2 regions of the Trichococcus flocculiformis genome follow, and region 2 is predicted to be linked to the other one. Evidence: predicted binding sites of a transcription regulator. Region 2 holds the regulator's gene; the other holds the start of a gene.
The links. The regulator LexA, encoded in region 2, represses DNA repair genes until DNA is damaged. The targets are predictions, from matches to a motif close to CNAACANNTGTTNG.

Region 1: the regulator LexA is predicted to act here: its motif matches at 1,048-1,061, upstream of ruvA (Holliday junction branch migration protein RuvA).

The regions. Positions count from the first base shown of each region.
Region 1 covers NZ_OY759718.1:1,699,970-1,706,295, forward strand. The annotation lists gene ACKPCD_RS08165 (DUF937 domain-containing protein) at 1-455, shown strand, start outside; gene msrB (peptide-methionine (R)-S-oxide reductase MsrB) at 563-988, shown strand; gene ruvA (Holliday junction branch migration protein RuvA) at 1,155-1,766, shown strand; gene ruvB (Holliday junction branch migration DNA helicase RuvB) at 1,772-2,785, shown strand; gene queA (tRNA preQ1(34) S-adenosylmethionine ribosyltransferase-isomerase QueA) at 2,802-3,830, shown strand; gene ACKPCD_RS08190 (YjzD family protein) at 3,930-4,109, opposite strand; gene dnaE (DNA polymerase III subunit alpha) at 4,253-6,326, shown strand, end outside.
Region 2 covers NZ_OY759718.1:1,948,050-1,961,404, forward strand. The annotation lists gene ACKPCD_RS09230 (DEAD/DEAH box helicase) at 1-72, opposite strand, end outside; gene ACKPCD_RS09235 (lysophospholipid acyltransferase family protein) at 243-863, shown strand; gene ACKPCD_RS09240 (ABC transporter ATP-binding protein) at 964-2,739, opposite strand; gene ACKPCD_RS09245 (ABC transporter ATP-binding protein) at 2,736-4,490, opposite strand; gene ACKPCD_RS09250 (YneF family protein) at 4,577-4,807, opposite strand; gene lexA (transcriptional repressor LexA) at 5,052-5,675, shown strand; gene ACKPCD_RS09260 (adenine phosphoribosyltransferase) at 5,757-6,269, opposite strand; gene recJ (single-stranded-DNA-specific exonuclease RecJ) at 6,287-8,617, opposite strand; gene ACKPCD_RS09270 (LapA family protein) at 8,757-9,167, opposite strand; gene rnz (ribonuclease Z) at 9,286-10,215, opposite strand; gene ACKPCD_RS09280 (acyltransferase family protein) at 10,218-12,077, opposite strand; gene obgE (GTPase ObgE) at 12,116-13,355, opposite strand, start outside.

The DNA.
Region 1 (6,326 bases), 250 kb from region 2:
AAAACGCAGAGTCAAAAGCAGGGAAAGATTCCTTATCAGATGCATTGGAAAAACATAAAGGGCAGACCAAAGACGTATCCTCGATTGAAGATGTGTTCAAGAAGGTCGATACAGATGATGGCGATAAAATATTGGATCATGCCTTCGGGGACAAAGATAAAGTCGTGGATCAGATCGCTGCCCAAACAGGCATCAGCAAATCTGAGGTTGCCAAGGTCTTGGCTTCCATGGCGCCAATGATTCTGGGCATGTTGGCTGACAAAAAGGATGCCGATGGATTGGATGCCGATGGTGTGGCCAAACAGACCGACATTTTCTCCAAACAAGCTGAAGAAACAGCCACAAGCAATTTCGACATTACCGATCTCTTTCCTAAGCAGTCCGGAACGACAACTCCTTCGGCTACGGGCGGATTGGGTGGTATTTTGGGAAGCATTTTGGGGAACCTGTTCTGATCAAAGACTAAATAAACAGATAAAAAGCAGAACAAGACTTTTTTGTTCTGCTTTTTTGCATTTTTTGATATACTGGAGCAATGAAAAGAAAGGGGTCTGATACTAAGATGGACAACAAAGAGGAACTATTGAAGCGCTTGACGCCTTTACAATATGAAGTGACACAGAACGAAGCTACGGAAAGACCTTTTTCCGGCGAGTACGATGATTTTTATGAAAAGGGCATCTATGTGGATGTCGTGAGCGGAGAACCATTGTTCAGTTCTGCAGACAAATATGATGCAGGCTGCGGCTGGCCTTCTTTTGCAAAACCGATTTCCACTCTGAAGGAGCTGGAAGACCGTAAGTTGATGCGCAAACGCACGGAAGTCCGCAGTTCTCAAGCCGACTCACATCTGGGGCATGTTTTTGAGGACGGTCCTGCGGAGTTGGGCGGCTTGCGCTACTGCATCAATTCGGCAGCCATGCGCTTCGTCCCTTACGATCAATTGGATGCGGAAGGCTACTCTGAATACAAACAATTATTCGAATAGTCAGCAAAGATAAGTCCCATGGCTACCGGTCCTGGGACTTTTTGTTGCTTCATGCAGACCAAACGATTGTTCCCACATAAATGGCTGATCGGTTGTCATTTCCGTTCGGTTTTATGTTATGATAGGACCGAATGAAAATCAGGAAATGAAGAGTAGGAGTCAGATGATGTACGAATACATAAAAGGTAAATTAGTCTTTGTGGGACCGCTCTATGTGGTTCTGGAGAATGGTGGCATAGGCTACCAATTGCAGGTTGCGAATCCTTTCCGGTTCTCCGGAAGTTTGAACCAGGATGTGACATTTTACATCTATCAGGCAGTCCGCGAGGATGCAATCACCCTGTTCGGTTTCAAGGACTACACGGAAAAACAGTTGTACTTGAAATTGATCAGCGTCTCTGGGATCGGACCGAAGAGTGGCTTATCGATATTGGCGAGCGATGATCACTTAGGCCTGATCCAAGCGATTGAAACGGATAATGTGGGGTATTTGGTGAAATTTCCTGGTGTAGGCAAAAAAACGGCTGCGCAGATCATCTTGGACTTGAAAGGCAAACTCGGGGAATTGCTGCCGGATACCTATTGGCTGGAAGAGCATCCCGTCCATGAAACCACTCGCGGACAGTCTGCTGTCTTGACGGAAGCCTTGGAAGCATTGACCGGTTTGGGCTATTCGGATCGAGAAGTGAAGAAAATACTGCCGCTATTGGAAAAGGAAAACTATTCCAACACAGAAGAAGTGCTTCGTGCGGCCTTCAAGCTACTTTTAAAAGGGTGATATAGATGACAGCTGAAAACAGAATCGTTTCCGGAAATACGGAAGATCTAACAGAAGATTTGATTGAAAAAACATTACGGCCGCAAATGATGGCGCACTATATCGGCCAAGACAAAGTGAAGAATGAACTGAAAGTTTATATTCAAGCCGCAAAAGCGCGCAGTGAAGCCTTGGATCACGTGCTATTGTACGGGCCGCCCGGATTGGGAAAAACGACATTGGCGATGGTCATTGCCAATGAATTGGATGTCCGGATCCACAGCACGAGCGGACCCGCAATCGAGCGGCCAGGCGATCTGATGGTATTGCTCAATGAACTGGAAGCGGGGGATGTCCTCTTCATCGATGAGATCCATCGCTTGCCGCGGATCGTTGAAGAAGTGCTCTACTCTGCCATGGAGGATTATTATGTGGATATCATCATCGGGCAAGGGCCTACAGCCCACCCAGTCCACTTTACCTTGCCGCCGTTCACACTGGTCGGTGCCACGACAAAAGCCGGCAGTCTGTCGGCTCCCCTGCGCGACCGGTTCGGCATCGTTTCGCGGATGGAATATTACAGCCATGAAGATCTCCAGCAGATTGTCCATCGCTCGTCGGATGTTTTGTCCACGAAAATCGATGAGTCAGGCGCTGTCGAAATCGCTTTGAGATCCAGAGGCACCCCGCGTGTTGCCAACCGGCTGCTCCGGCGTGTGCGCGATTTCGCCCAAGTTTATCGCGATGGACTGATCACGAAGGAAATTGCTGATAAGGCCTTAACCATTTTAAGCGTGGACAATAAAGGGCTTGATGACTTGGACAGGCAAATATTGACGACGATGATCCGTTTCTACAATGGTGGCCCCGTTGGTCTTTCGACGATAGCAGCCAACATTGGTGAAGAAATGGAAACGATAGAGGACATGTACGAACCCTATCTGCTCCAATTGGGTTTCCTGCAGCGCACCCCGCGCGGCAGGGTAGCGACTCCGATGGCATACGACCATTTGGGGATATCGTATGATACAGAAAAATAAGTGAGGTATTTTATCAATGAGGACAAGTGATTTTGATTTTTATTTGCCGGAAGAGCTGATTGCGCAGACACCACTGCTGGATCGGTCATCATCCCGGCTTCTTTCCCTGGACTCCAAGACTGGAGCAATCACGGACAAACATTTCACCGACATGGTGGCGGAACTACAAGAAGGCGATGCGCTGGTGTTGAACAATACACGGGTGCTTCCGGCGCGACTGCATGGCGTCAAACCGGATACGGGCGGGCATATCGAAGTTCTGCTTTTGAACAATATCCAAGGAGACGAGTGGGAAACGCTCGTCAAACCAGGGAAGCGGGTCAAAGTCGGTACAGTCATCTCTTTCGGGGATGGACGCTTGACGGCCGAGGTAACGCAATCGTTGGAACACGGCGGACGCATCTTGAATTTCAAATATGATGGCGTATTTTTGGAGATTTTGGAATCGCTGGGCGAAATGCCGCTGCCGCCATATATAAAGGAAACATTGGACGACCAGGAACGCTATCAGACCGTTTACGCTAAAGAAGTCGGGTCAGCGGCTGCTCCGACAGCCGGACTTCATTTCACGGCTGATTTGCTAGAGGAAGTGGCCAATAAAGGTGTCAAGATTGTCTATCTGACGTTGCATGTGGGTTTGGGGACTTTCCGTCCGGTATCGGTCGATGATATTGCAAGCCATGAAATGCATTCGGAATTCTACCAGCTGACGGACGAGGCAGCGCAAGCGCTGAATCAGGTCCGCTCCAACGGCGGTAAAATAGTGGCGGTTGGTACGACTTCTGTGCGAACACTGGAAACGATCGGCACGAAATTTGATGGGGAAATCAAGGCGGACAGCGGATGGACCAAAATTTTCATTTCGCCAGGCTATTCATTCAAGGTTGTCCAGGGCATCATCACCAATTTCCATTTGCCGAAATCGACCTTGGTCATGCTGGTCAGCGCTTTTGCCGGCAGAGACAACGTCTTAGCTGCTTATGAGTACGCAGTCAAAGAAAAATACCGATTCTTCAGCTTCGGTGACGCCATGTTCATCAAATAGAGAAAAACGGAACGGGTTCGTTCAGCCAAAAAAACCTTCAGGAAATTGATCCCTGAAGGTTTTTTCGATTGTAATGCCGTCTTTATAAAGAATTATCGGTTATTTATGGGAGGCCGTCTTCGGCATCAACGCAGAAACAAGAACTACGATCAGCGCGGTAAAGATACCTGTCATGGTTGCGATCATAAAGTCATAGCTGCCGCCGGATAAGGCGCTACCCAGATAAACAGATACTTGCCCTAAGATAAATCCCCAAAAAATGATTGCAATATATTTCATGTCGTGTACACCTCTTCTCGAAATTCATTTTATCACTTTTTCTGAAGATGACAAGCATTACTTGTCCAACGACTTTTTCGCTTCTTGGATTTGGACGCGTACGCTATAATGATAGTATTGATTAGAAAAAGGAGGCTAGAGACATGTCTTTTGTGCATTTGCAGGTCATCAGTGCCTATTCTCTTTTACAGACGACTACCCGAATAGAGGATTTGGTCCGCAGCGCCAAGACAAAAGGCTATCAGGCCATCGCATTGACGGACCAAAATGTCCTTTATGGTCAAGTCGACTTCTTCAAACTTTGTAAAAAGTATGCTATCCAACCCATTCTGGGCATCCAACTGGATTTGCCCGGAATCATCAGTAAAGATCGCACTTTTCCGCTGGTCTTGTTAGCGAAGGATTTTGAGGGCTACAAAAAGTTGATGGCTTTGTCCACGGTCAGGAATCAGGATGTTCCGGACAAGGAATTGTTTTCTCTTTTGGACGATGATTCAAGCCGCATCATCGCGATTACACCTGGAGAAAAGGGGGAAATCGAAAGCTTTTTGAACGGAAATGATCAGCAAAACGCCAAAGCAGCCAGTTTGGCATGGAAAAAAATCTTCGGTCACGGCAATTTTTATTTGGGTGTTCAGCTCCACGAGAAAATGAAGCCAATCATTCCGCGACTGTTGCTTTTGTCGCAGGAGACAAACATTCCGACAACAGCTATGCATGATGTCAGATATCTGGAGCCGAGTGATAATTTCAGTTGCCGTGTACTGAGGGCGATCGAAGCGAACGAAAAAGTGGATTTGCAATCGGAGACTTTGGATGGCACGTACTACTTGCCGTCCTGCGGAGAAATCGAAAGGAAATTCCGGGAAGCAGATTTGGTCGAGTCGGCTGAAACAACCCAGAAAATTGCCGACGAAATTGAAATCGAGCTGCCGCTGCATCAGTCACTGCTGCCGCGCTACCCGTTGCCTCCCGGAACGACACCCCAAGCATACCTCAGAAGGCTCTGCGAAGAAGGTCTACGTCAGCGGATCACTGCCCCGGATGCAGCGTATGAAAAACGATTGGCATACGAATTGGAAGTCATCCATGAAATGGGCTTCGATGATTACTTCCTTATCGTTTGGGATGTGATGGCGTATGCCCGGAAAGCGAAGATCATGCCGGGAGCTGGTCGGGGTTCTGCTGCCGGTTCGCTCGTCTCATACGTCCTGCGCATCACCCATGTCGATCCAATCAAATACAATCTGCTGTTTGAGCGATTTTTGAACAAGGAACGCTACAATATGCCGGATATCGATCTGGATTTTCCGGATAATCGTAGGGATGATATTCTGCATTATGTCCGGGATAAATACGGTTCGGACCACGTTGCCCAAATAGCCACATTTGGAACGCTGGCGGCAAAAATGTCTTTGCGTGATACTGCACGGGTATTCGGACTCACGGTTGCAGAGGCGCAAGCCTGGTCGAATGCGATCCCGAATCAATTGGGCATCAGTCTGGCGGAGGCAAGGCAGAAGTCAAAAGAATTGCAGAACCTGATCAGCACGAACGATGTGAACCGTTTGTTGTACGAAACAGCTGAAAAGATTGAAGGCGTTCCGCGGCATGTTTCCACTCATGCGGCAGGCGTCGTCATCAGCGACAATCCGTTAAGGGACATTGTGCCTTTGCAGAAAAAAAACAGCGAGCTGTATCTGACGCAATACACGATGGGCAACATCGAAGAAATCGGCCTTCTCAAAATGGACTTCCTTGGGTTGAAAAATCTGACGATACTGAACGATGCGGTGCAGTTGGCCAGCGCGGCATGCAAAGAGAGCATCAACATTTGGGAAATACCGATGGATGATGATCGCACGCTCGAAATATTCCGAAAAGCGGATACGAATGGGGTGTTCCAGTTCGAATCCCCAGGCATAAAAAATGTGTTGCGCAAGCTCGGGCCGGAATCGATCGAAGACATTGCCGCAGTCAATGCGCTTTACCGACCCGGTCCGATGGAACAGATTGATCTTTTCGTTTCGCGGAAAAAAGGGCTGGCCGCAATCGATTATCTCCATCCCGATCTGAAGTCGATCCTCGAGGTAACCTACGGGGTAATGGTCTATCAGGAACAGGTCATGCAGGTGGCTTCACGGATGGCCGGCTTCAGCTTGGGGGAAGCGGATATCCTCAGAAGGGCGATAGGTAAAAAACAAAAATCGGCCATTG
Region 2 (13,355 bases):
GGATAGCACACGGTCCTCATTCACATATTCGCGTCCCTCTTGTATCAACTTGTCCGGCATACTCCATTTCACGCTATCACTTCCTCTGCTTCTTGCTGTCCACTCTTTATTGTACTGCAATTCCGTCGAAAAATATACCTTCCTCCCCATTGACGCTTGCCGGAGATGAATATTTAGCTTGAAATATTACACAAACTATCACATACTAATTAGCATAATGCTAAAGCAAAAGGAGACCTGTCATGTTTTTTAAAGCAATTGTTAACATTGTGAGATTTCTGGTCTGGATAGTGAACGGCAAGACCGAAATCCAAAACAAAGAGTACATTCCAAAGGATACAGTCTTCATCCTTGCAGCACCCCACAGAAGTCTGCTGGATCCAGTTTTTATTTCTTTTGGTGTTTACCCGCATATCTTTTCCTCAATGGCGAAGCAAGAGCTTTTCAAGGGGAAATTTATCACCTGGGTACTCACTCATATGAACGCGTTCCCTGTCAATCGTGAAAACCCGGGTCCGAGTGCACTGAAACAGCCTGTTTCCATCCTGAAAGAAGGAAAAACCAATCTGCTGATTTTTCCGACCGGATCGAGACATTCCACCGAAATCAAAGGTGGGACTTCATCCATAGCCAAATTGGCCAATGTACCGATCCTCCCAGTTGTCTATCAAGGCCCGCTCACATTCAAAGAACTTATTTTGAAACGCAAAAAAGCGACAGTCCGCTTCGGCAAGCCCATTTACCTGCCGAAGGAAAAGCGGATCTCCAGAGAAGAATTGGCGGCCTACGACGAATTGCTCGGGAGTACTTTCCGTCAGTTGGATCAGGAAATCGATCCGAACTTTGTGTATGTAGCGAAATAAATCAGCTGATGTTTGATGTCAAGTATGCAGCAGCTATCAAAAAAAACAGCACCGGAAAATTTCCGGTGCTGTTTTTTGGCATTGCTGCCGATTCGTTTGGTCAATCGTTCATTGACTGGAGCATGTACATGTCATAATAGGTTCCCCGCTTGGCGATCAGTTCTTCATGTGTGCCTCTTTCGATGACGCGCCCTTTGTCCAGCACTAGGATCAGGTGAGCATCCCTGATGGTCGACAAACGATGTGCGATCGCAATCGTTGTTCGGCCTTCACGCATCTTGCGCATGCTTTCTTGGATCAACAGCTCCGTTTCGGTGTCGATATTGGCTGTTGCCTCATCGAGGATGAGCACTTTTGGATCCCGTAAAATCGTACGGGCAAACGAAATCAATTGCCGCTCGCCGCTTGAATAGCTGGCTCCTCGTTCAATCACTTTTGCGTGGTAACCTCCGGGAAGCGACTCTATGAATGAATCGGCATGCACAAACGCAGCCGCAGCCTCTATATCCCGATCGGTGTAGTCCTTATTCATCAATCGGATATTATGCGAGATATCCCCGTAAAAAAGGAAAGAATCTTGAAGGACCAAACCTATTTTCGAACGAATTTCCTCGATTGGATATGCCTTTATCGATTTCCCATCAATCAAAATATCGCCCTTCTCGAATTCGTAAAAACGCAGCAACACATTGATGATCGAGCTTTTACCGCTGCCGGTATGCCCGACCAACGCTACCGTTTCACCCGGATTGGCTGTAAAGCTGATGCCTTTCAGCACATCCTGTTTCCCGTCATAAGAGAAAGATACATCTTTAAATTCGATTCTGCCCTGACTGATCTCCAATTCCGAATCTGCGGGTTGATTTGGCGCCAATTCGGCGTTATCCAATACACTCAGGACCCTGGAACTGGAGACGATACCGTCCTGAAGGGCGCTGAGGTTGTCCATCATCATTCCCATAGGACGGAAGAAATTTTGGATATAGGTAGTGAATGCATAGATGACCCCCAACTCCACAACGCCGTTCAAAGTCTGGTAGCCAAATAACCAAAGGACAATCGCCAAAGCAATTGCCTGCAATAGGTTGACGACCGGCATCAACATCAAAGCATTCATCTGGACCATCGCTACGCGACCTTTACTGTAATCATCATTGATTGCATCAAATTCTGCGCGCAGACGTTTTTCTTGGCGGAACTGCTGAATGATTGCCATACCGGAAATGGATTCATTTAATTTCGTATTCAGCTGGCTCAGTCTTTCACGCATCGTCCGGTAAACACGTGTGCTGTATTTTTGATAATACCAAATCAGACCTGCCATTATCGGGACAAAAACGATGAAGAGCAAGGAAATCTGCTTGTCCAATGTCCACATGGCGATGAACACGGTAATGATGCTGAAAATCCCTTCTGCCAAAGCCAAAAACACATTCCAGAATTCTTTGATGGTTTCTGTGTCATTGGTGACGCGAGACACAATCGAACCAGCTGGAGTTGTATCATAATAACGCATCCCCAATTGATTGATTTTACGGAAAACAGCATTTCGGATATTCTCGACAGTTTGTTCGGATGCCATGCTGAATATATAACGCTGCAGATAAGTGACTAACATCTTCAGCAGTATGGATCCCAGATAGGCCATCGCAAAAAACAGACTGATATTGGTCGTGACATCGCCCACAGCCAGATAATCATCCATATAAATTTGGATGATTCGCGGGGCCACAACATTCACCAACGATAACGCGATACTGAAAAGCAAGGCGATGAAAAATTGATAACGAAAAGGATGGGCAAATCGGAAAATTCTTTTGATTACCCGTAGCTGTTCCTTCAATGGGATTGTCTTAGACCATGCTGATCCACTCATGCTTCATCCTTCCCTTCCAATTTTGTTTCGAGTTGTTGTTTCTCATACATTCTTCGGTACCACCCGTTCAATTCCATTAACTCATGATGAGTCCCGCGTTCGACGATGCGTCCTTCATCAAGAACGATGATTTCATTCGCATGCATCACACTGCTGATCCGATGGGCTGCGATGATTGTTGTCTGATCGACTCGTTGTTGCTTGAGTCCCGTCAAGATTGCTTCTTCGGTTTTCGCGTCCACAGCAGATAAAGAATCATCCAAAATAAGCAGTTCTGGTTCGGTGACTAAGGCTCGCGCAATCGCTATCCGTTGTTTTTGCCCACCTGACAGAGAAACACCTCTCTCGCCGACCATCGTATCGTATCCAGCGGGGAAGCCAAGGATATCATGATGAATGGCCGTCAAGCGCGCTGCCTCCTCCACCTTTTGCTGGCTGATGGATGGATCAGCGAAACGGATATTTTCCCTGACGTCAGAAGAAAACAGAAAGTTGTCTTGGGGAACGTAACCGATTCCGCTCAGCAATGCATCCAATGAATAATCGCGAATATCGATCCCATTGTAGTTGATGCTGCCTGTATATTGGTCATACTCACGCAACAGCAGACGGAAAATCGTACTTTTGCCCGATCCAGTTCTGCCGACAATCCCTAACGTTTGCCCCCGCTTTAAATGGAAGGTGACATCATGGAGGCTAATTTCTTTGCTGTTTGGATAGTTGAATGAGGATACCTGAAAATCCAAATCGCCTGAAACCACAGTCCGGATGGCATTTTTCTGCTCCTGGATCGTTGATTTTTCCTTCAGAAGCTCATCAATCCTGCTATAACTGGCACTGCCTCGCTCAAGTACATTGAAAAGCCTACCCACTGCCAACATTGGCCACGCCATCATTCCGATGTAACTGATGAACGAAACCAACTGACCGATACTGATGCTGCCTTCCACGACAAAGCGACCTCCGAATATGATTGTCAGCGCAAATGAAAGTCCTAAAATAAGTTGGATAGCTGGATCAAATAAGGCATCAACCAGATAGACAGATTTATTTTTTGCAACGACATCTTTTGTCATTGCTTCGAAATCACGAATATCCTCTTCTTCTTCACCAAAAGTTTTGATGACTTTGACGCCGGATACGCTCTCTTGCGTTTTGTCATTCAAACTCGAGAAAGCGGCCTGTGCTTTGCGGAATCGTTTATGCATCTTTTGTCCGAGGATTCGTGACACCAACGTCAAAGCCGGCAATGGGATCATAGCAATGAGCGTCAAACGCCAATCGATCAAGAAGAACATCGTAAAGAGCGTGATCCCGCCTGAAGAAATTGAATCTGCCAATGTCAGGATACCTGCGCCGGCGACCATGCGGATGGCATTCAAATCATTCGTCGCATGCGCCATCAGATCGCCTGTCCTGTACTTTTGGAAGAAGACAGCATCCATTTCGGTGAAATGCTTGAACAATCTTGACCGAAGTATCTTTTCCAGTTCTGCTGAAGTTCCCCAAATCTTCATCCTCCAAATATAACGGAAGAGGTACTGCAGCACGCCCGCTATCAATATGATCACTGTCCACTTCCACAAAGAAGCCATCGTTAACGTGCCAAGTGCAATTTCATCGATAATGATTCCGACGATGCGCGGCGATACAACCTGAAGTATCGCCACAATGATCAGGAAAAAGACGCCCACAAAATAGGCTTTCCATTCCTGACGAAAAAACCAACTCAATTTTTTGAAAATACTCACGGATATTTCCCCTTTCTTGCGTTTATTCAGACAAAATAAAAATGTGGAACCGTAAAGATCCACATTTTGTATATTATTTCATTAGTCTATTTCTTTTTCTTTGTTGATTGTGCTTTCATCGAAGCCATAATTTGTTTAACTTTTCTTTCGGATGGTTTTTGACCCATCTGCATCATCATAGAACGCAACATTTCTTCATTGATCGGTGGATTTTCTTCAAAATATTTTACCATATAACGTCTTGCAAGGAAAAATCCGCCAACCGCTCCTATTACTATTCCTAAAATAACCATCATTACCCATGCTGTTGTTGACACGTATTCATCCCCCTTTCCAAAGCATTCATTCATTAATTGTACTAAAGATTATGAGAAAAAGAAATAGCAATCACGGATAAATTTAGCGATTTTTGGAAAACGCTTCAACATTTGCTGTATTTGTGGCAATACTAGGCATATTCTAACATAATTTTCAAAGAACATGCGAACATCTGTTTGATTTTTTGAGGGATTAATGGTATCCTAAACGATATAAATATAGGATTACGGAGATGATGATCTCATGGTTAAAAATAAAGATTCACGCCAAATTGAAGTGCTTCAATACATTTATGAAGAAGTCCAGGAAAAGGGCTACCCGCCGACCGTAAGGGAAATCGGAAATGCGGTAAAACTGTCATCTACATCTACGGTTCATGGCCATCTGTCGCGTCTTGAAAAAAATGGTTTTATCCAGCGGGATCCTACAAAACCCCGTGCGATAGAATTGACCCAAGCAGGTCTGGACAAATTGGGGATCCTATCAGATAAAATGCCGTTGTTGGGTACTGTCACAGCCGGAGCGCCCATACTTGCCGTAGAAGAAGCAACCGACTATTTCCCGGTTCCCCCGGATCTGCAATCCAATGCGGGATCTTTATTCATGTTGAAAATCCGCGGAGAAAGCATGATCGATGCCGGCATCTTCGATGGCGACTCCGTCATTGTCAGAAAACAGAACACGGCTGAAAACGGAGATATCGTCATAGCCATGACGGACGATGATGAAGCGACCTGCAAACGTTTCTACAAAGAAAATAACTACTATCGTCTGCAACCTGAAAATTCGAGCATGGATCCGATCATCCTGGATTCTGTCCTCATCCTGGGTAAAGTAGTCGGCCTGTACCGGAACCACATCATTTAAAGAACAGTCCTCCAACTGACGCAAAAAGGCTGCCAACCGGCAGCCTTTTTGCGTGTCTATGCTTATTTAGGATTACTTCTCTTAGTATTCCATCAGCGTGAAGATGTCATACCCTTGGATCAGATCTCTGCCCTTTAAATCCAGCAACTCGATCAAGAACGCCAAGCCCACAACTTCTCCGCCTAATTTTTCAACCAATTCTATAGTCGCGGCTGTAGTGCCGCCAGTAGCCAACAAATCATCACAGACCAGCACTTTATCGCCAGGCAAGATGGCATCTTGATGCAGTTGCAATGTCGCTTTCCCGTATTCCAGCCCGTAGGATACTTCAACTGTTTCGCGGGGCAATTTGCCTTTTTTGCGGGCCATCGCGAATCCGCAGCCTAATTCCACAGCCACAGGGCAACCGACCATGAAGCCACGCGCTTCAGGTCCGACTACTTTATCAACATTCAAGTCTTGAGCATATTTCACGATTTCCTTGATTGAATAACGATAGGCTTCGCCATTTGCCATCAAAGGGGAAATATCGCGGAAAATGATGCCTTGTTCCGGAAAATCTTTTACGTCAGCAATATATTTTTTTAAATCCATTTTTATGTTCCTCCTAATTATTGAACCATCATCTGTTCATTCAACCATTTTGTCAGTTGCGAAAACGGGCTGTAGATGAATATTTTTTCAGCTTCCATTTTCTGCAGGCGATCTTTGTATACTTGTGTATCAGCCAAAGCCCTTTTGACGGGATTCTTGACCTCATTGATGAAACCATTGTCTATTGTAACAAATCCCGCCTCCAAAAACACTTGAATCATGAAAATGGCAAGATTTTTCTTGATTTTTAAATATTCTGCCAAAGCATCTAATCGATTTCTCACGTCGATATCCTTATGCGAACGGATATACTGGTAAAATTTTGCAAACTGGTCTTTAGGAGGAACGCCATCTGCGTATACGCCATTCGATTCATGAGAGACGACATACACATTTTCGAACTGATTACTCTTCAGGAGATTCGCCAAAAGGTTCAGCTTCAAAGGACATTCGAAGAGCACGAGATTCTTGGCGCTGACGGCCTGCAAGGCATCCACTGTATTGTCTGTGAGCAAGGCCGCATTCGAACTGCTTGGAATACGCTCATAAAATTGTTTCATGATGTTGGAAGTCGAAAATAGATACAAGGCATCTTCCACAGCCAATACCGATTCTTGGATGACCGAACTCCTTTTGTCAAAAAACTGAACATGTTTATTTTTAATGTCCCTCAACTGCAGTTGAGGCTTCGCGCTGTCCCGCCAAACATTAATTGAAAGCTCGCCGATTAGGGAAACGACATCCGCCTCATTCAAATGATTGCTGATGCTCCCCTTATTGAAGCCGATCACATCCAGAAAGAGCTCCTTATCCTTAAGCTTGAACTTTAGATGCTTGTTGTCGGCACCGATTTGTCTGATGTCTGTCAAAGGTACATTTTGGAAGCCGAATATCGGCTTCGGATTGTCGGTACCATATGGTTTCAGCAACTCCAATTCCTTCAAAAACGGCAAGGTGACGTCAGCAAGCGGCAAGATGGCGTCTATATAAATGGATTCGCCCAGCACGATTGCATCATGATAGCGAGCAGCATAGTTGTTGATCTTTTCAGAGAAAGCGGCTAAATCAGCAGCAGGAAGACTCATGCCTGCTGCCATTTTGTGCCCACCGAACTTCGTAAGCGAATCCTTTGCATCTGCCAATGCAGCATAAATGTCCAACGCCTCGGTGCTGCGGGCTGACCCTTTCGCGATACCGGTTTTTTCGTCGATATTAAATAATACGGTTGGCCGTCCAAATTCCTCGACCAATTTGCTTGCCACGATTCCGAGAACGCCCTGATGCCAATTCTTGTGGCCTAACACAACAACGTCCGGCAAATTTTCATTCTTCGCCAATTGGATACGGGCTTCTTCATGGATGGACTGAACTATGTTTTGTCTCTCGACGTTTTTTTCCTGAATATAGGCAACCAATTCAGCAATTTTTTCTTCGTCGAATGACAGCATCAATTCAGCGCCCGGACCCGCATCTTCCAATCGACCGACTGCATTCAAACGTGGTCCGATGATGAAACCGATGCTCTCTTCGTCCAAAACAGCCGTATCTATTCCAGCGGCTTCCATCAATGCAGCCAACCCGAGCCGATGCGCTTGTTTCATGACTTGTAGTCCTTGTTTCACGATCCAGCGATTTTCGCCTGTCAAACTAACAAGGTCCGCAACAGTGCCGATAGCAGCCAGGTCAAGTGATTCAAAGGGCATTTCCCCCAGAAGGGCCGCCGCGATTTTTAGGGCGACGCCAGCTCCGGAAAGATCCGGGAAAGGATAGGACCCGGCAGGATGTTTCGGGTGGATGACAGCATATGCATCAGGTAAGACAGCCGGCAATTCATGGTGATCGGAAACAATGACGTCTACCCCCATTTTTTTTGCCATCGCTATTGGTTCGTGACCGGAAACTCCGTTATCGCAAGTCAGGATCAGTTGCGCCCCGTTTTCGATCAGTTTTTTGAATGCGGCGGCATTTGGGCCGTAACCATCCGTGAAGCGATTCGGCAAATAATAACCGACATTGCCTCCCAACACTTCAATGGTTTCCACGAGTATGCAAGTACTTGTGATGCCATCCGCATCGTAATCACCATAAACAACGATTTCTTCCCCTGATTCAATAGCTTCAGTCAAACGATGGACGGCTTTATCCATATCGTGCAGCAAATATGGATCATGGAATTCCATTTGGGTCCCTTCGACGAATGCTGTGATTTGTTCCTTTGTTTCAAGTCCGCGCTGCATGCACAGTAGGACGAACTTTTCTGATAAGCCCGTAGCCTGACTGATTCCCAGGCTTATAGATGCATCAATTTCTGATTTGCGTATTTTCCAATTCATCTTTGACGATAACAATTTACCGACTCCTTACTTTGTAAACTATATAGAAGCACTGCAGCCCCCTTAACCGAAAAAAGACTAGAAGCTAAACCCGTTCTAGTCTTTTCTTTCTAACTTGAAGTAGCCATCAAATGAATCTCCAGCTCTGTTTTTATCAAATTTTGCTCGGTTGATCTGGGTTACCAACAGTCAGCTTTTTTATCAACTCTTCTTCAAGCGAATTGATTTTGCTGTCTTTCTGGGATAACTGCATCCGCAGATCGCTCAGTTGCTGTTCGTATCCGGCTTTTGCAGTATCTACGGCTGTTTGGATCTCTTTGCTTTTTGCGTCGACTTCGGCACGCATCTGTTTGAACTCTTTGTTCTTCTTCGTCGCACTCCCTGTCGCAACCAATAAAGTGATGAGCGAGCCCATCAGAAGTGAAACAAGAATGACGATGATCAGAGGTCCATCCAAGACGGCGAACCCAAAATTGACCGGCACAGAATCAACGTTAAAAACGGCAAACAACACAATGATGATGATCAAAATAATACCTGCTACTAATCTCCATTGATTTTTCATTATAATCGCCCCACTCATTTTGATGTTTACACACTCTTATTATCATCTTTTTGCCGATGCATCGTCAACTTACAACCCTTGAGAACAATAGTGAGTATGTTCTCAAGGGTTCCGGCAATCATTTCATCAGAGCAATGTCGAACTCGTCATAGTCATTGACAAGTTTTGTATTCTGAAAGACTTTACGGGCATCCCGCTGCAGCTGATGCGCATTGCCGTTCAAGTAACGCGCACTGATGTGGGTCAAATAAAGTTGCTTTACGTTTGCTTCTTTTGCTACATTAGCGGCATCGATGCACGTTGAGTGGAAATAATCAGAAGCTATCGCTTGGTCTTCTTTCCCAAAGGTACTCTCATGAACCAACACATCGGCATCTCTGGCTAAAACGACTGTATTTTTCGTTCTTCTTGTGTCGCCTAAAATCGTTACGACGCGTCCTTTAGTTGTTTTTCCAATAAAGTCCAGTCCGTTGATGGTTCTTCCGTCAGGCAAAACAACAGTCTCGCCGTTCTTGAGTTTTCCATAGAGCGGTCCTGCGGGAACATCCATCTCTTTGAGTTTATCGGCCTGCAATTCTCCTGGATAGTCTGCTTCTTCAACACGGTATCCATACGAAATGATACCATGATTCAGCTTTGCACAACTGACGCGAAATTGCTCATCTTCAAACACAACGCCATCTTCCGTTATTTCGTGGAAAAAGATCGGATAGCGCAAGTGCGACTGGGATATACGCAGACTGGTCAAAACAAATTCCTTTATTCCGACAGGGCCATAAATGTTCAAGGGAGTATTGCCGCCTTGAAAAGCCCTACTGCTCAAAAAGCCAGGCAGTCCGAATATATGATCTCCATGCAGATGGGTGATGAAGATTTTTTCCACTTTCCTGGGTCGGATAGTTGTTTTGAGTACACGCTGCTGTGTACCCTCCCCGCAGTCAAAAAGCCAGATGGCATTGCGTTCATCCAACAGCTTCAATGCTATACTGGAAAGATTTCTGCTGGTGGAAGGAACACCTGCTCCTGTGCCTAAAAATTGAATTTTCATAATCAATTGCTCCCATTTTCATCATTTAATTCTTGATAGATTTGCTCTGCCACAAAAAGGGCTAATTGTTGAGCGCCAGTCGGATTCGGATGGACTTGGTCCTCCAGAAGCCAATCGCCATGCCCGCTGCTGTAGGCATTCCAATCCAGAAGATGGACATTGGAATGCGTGCTTTCGGCAAGTTCCAATTGCTCATTCACGCTGTCCTTCCAGATTCTCGGAACATTCGTGGTGAGAAAAAACAAATCCTTGGATGTCCCGATTTCCTCTATGAAGCGTTCTATTTGCGTACGGGTGAAAGTCCCGTTGGAACCAAGAAAGACAACAACCGTATCATGTAATTGCTCCCGTTTTTTTAAATCAGCAATCACCTCAGTAGTTTGGTAAAGCTGTCTGCTGACTGCACCTTCGACAACTGCCCGACCAAAAATTGTAACCAGCTGATCCGAAACCGAGAGCAACACAGAGTCGCCTATGAAGGTAATATCAGCATCATGGGCAAATAAAACTACCTCTCGTTCCAGCCCTTCAATATTGTTGATGGCCCTGCTGCGGGCGGAAGCATCACGATTGATTTCTTCCATCTTACTCTGGCTGGCTGCGATCTGCTCTCGCAATTCCTGCACATCGGCATTTTCGCCGGATTTTGCCTGGACCAAACCAGTCAGTGCAATCAGCAGCAGGCAAACACTGCCGGTTGCAAAGATTTTTTCCGAAAAATACCCGGTGAAACCGAGGGATCCTGAAAGTTTTCTTTTGGAAAAAGTATCCCCAAGACGCCAAGACGGCCCAAACGGTATTTTCCGCCGCTCTTTTTCGAATAGTTGGTAACCTATTTCGGAAAGACAGAGGATGAGTACCAGTTGGATCAAAACATGGCGACCGGGATCAACGCTTGTATCAACTACTTTTGCTTGATAAAGGGAAACGACCGGATAGTACCACAGATACAACAGGAAACTCCGCCTGCCGATCCACTGAAACGGCTTGAACCGCAGTATTTTTGAAATGAAATTTGCCGGATGTGCTGTTAAGACAACCGCAATGCCGATCATGACACTGTTGAGGAACATCCCGCCTCTGTAAGTGAATGCCTGACTATCCAACATGCTGCTGAACATGACGCCGAGAACAGCGTAGCTCAATAATCCGGCGAGCGTCAATCTTCGACCAATCTGCTTCGGCACCGGTTCGTCCAGCCTCTCCAACGGCCAGACAACCGAAAGCGCGCTGCCGATCATAAACGAAAATAAACGCGTATCCGTCCCGTAATAAACGCGTGAAGCGTCCTCTCCAGGTACGTACAACATCCCCATCGCAAGAGCAGAAACCAAAGAAAGTAAGACCGCTGTGTAGAGGATTATCCGTTTATCTTTGTACAACGCCAACAGCAACAACACAACCAGTGGCCAGATGATATAGAATTGGCTTATGACCGAAAGAAACCAGAGATGCATGAACGGTGACTGCACATAGAATTGTTCAAAATAAGAAGCTCCAACAGAAATTTGCCACCAGTTATTGAACATCCCTAATGAAGAAAGGATCCATGGCCGTAAATTCAGTAAGAGTCCTCTTTGGAACAAAGTGATATATGCGGTCACTACTATCATCATCGATAGCAACGGAAAGAAAAGCTTGTGGAACCTTCTGGACAAATAGCTCTTGTAAGCCAGTTTGCCCTTTTCGCTGTATTCTTTGATCACCGACGCTGTAACGAAAAATCCGGTCAGGATGAAAAAAATGTTAACTGCTAAGTAGCCACCGGGCAAAACATGAGGCATCAAATGATAGAAAATGATGGCAATAATCGCAAGCGCCCGCATCCCATCCAATGGAACGGAACGTTTTTGTACTGTCACGATAATTATCCCCCATTTATTGATACTGATGTTACTTTTTAATCGACGAACTCAAAATGGTAAGTCATGATGCGGACCATGTCGCCGTCTTTCGCTCCCTTGGCCCTCAGTTTTTCATCCACACCCATTTGGCGCAGTTGACGCGCGAAACGCATGATGCTTTCGTCATGAGCAAAATTGGTCATGTTGAATAATTTTTCCAGTCTTTCGCCACCCAAAACCCATGTGGAATCAGGATCGCGTCCGATAGTGAATTGTTCTTGATTTTCTTCGAATTTGTAAAGGACGGATGATTCGACTTCTTCTTCGTCGAATAATGGGAACTCCGGCGTTTCTTTCAGAACTTCTGCAGTGTAGTCCAACAATTCGGCTACGCCGGTCGTTGACCAAGCTGAAATCGGGAAAATTCTTGGCGCTTCGTCTTCGCCGAATTTTTCGGCGATTTTCTGTTTGAAGACTTCAAGATTTTCTTCCGCCTCCGCCACGTCCATTTTGTTGGCTACGATGACTGTCGGTCTTTCCAGCAAACGCAATTGGTAACTTTCCAATTCCTTATTGATTTTTTCATAGTCATCGAAAGGATCTCTGCCTTCCGTGCCGCCCATATCAATGACATGCAGAATGACTCTTGTGCGCTCGATGTGGCGCAAAAATTGGATCCCCAGACCTACGCCTTGGGACGCGCCCTCGATCAATCCAGGTAAATCGGCCATGACAAACTCTTCTCCACTGCGGGTTTGTACCATACCTAAATTGGGCACGAGCGTAGTGAAGTGATAAGCTGCGATTTTTGGTTTCGCTTTTGACACAATCGACAGCAATGTCGATTTACCGACTGACGGGAAGCCCACTAAACCGACGTCCGCGATGACTTTCAGCTCAAGCTCCAACTCCAGCTCTTGCCCGGGTTCACCATTTTCGGCGATTTCGGGTGCAGGGTTTCTCGCAGTGGCAAAACGGTTATTCCCGCGTCCGCCACGTCCACCTCTTGCGACTACAGCCTGTTGGCCAGCTTCAGTCAGATCAGCGATGAGTTCTTTTGTTTCCGCATTGCGCACAATCGTACCCGGCGGCACCCTGACTATCGTGTCTTTTGCTCCACGGCCGAACATACTCTTACTCATGCCGTTTTCACCGGGCTTGCCCCTGAAATTGCGGTTATAACGGAAATCCAACAACGTGCGCAGGCCTGGATCCACTTCGAAAATGATGCTTCCCCCACGACCGCCGTCGCCACCTGCAGGCCCCCCATCGGGAACATACTTTTCGCGACGGAAA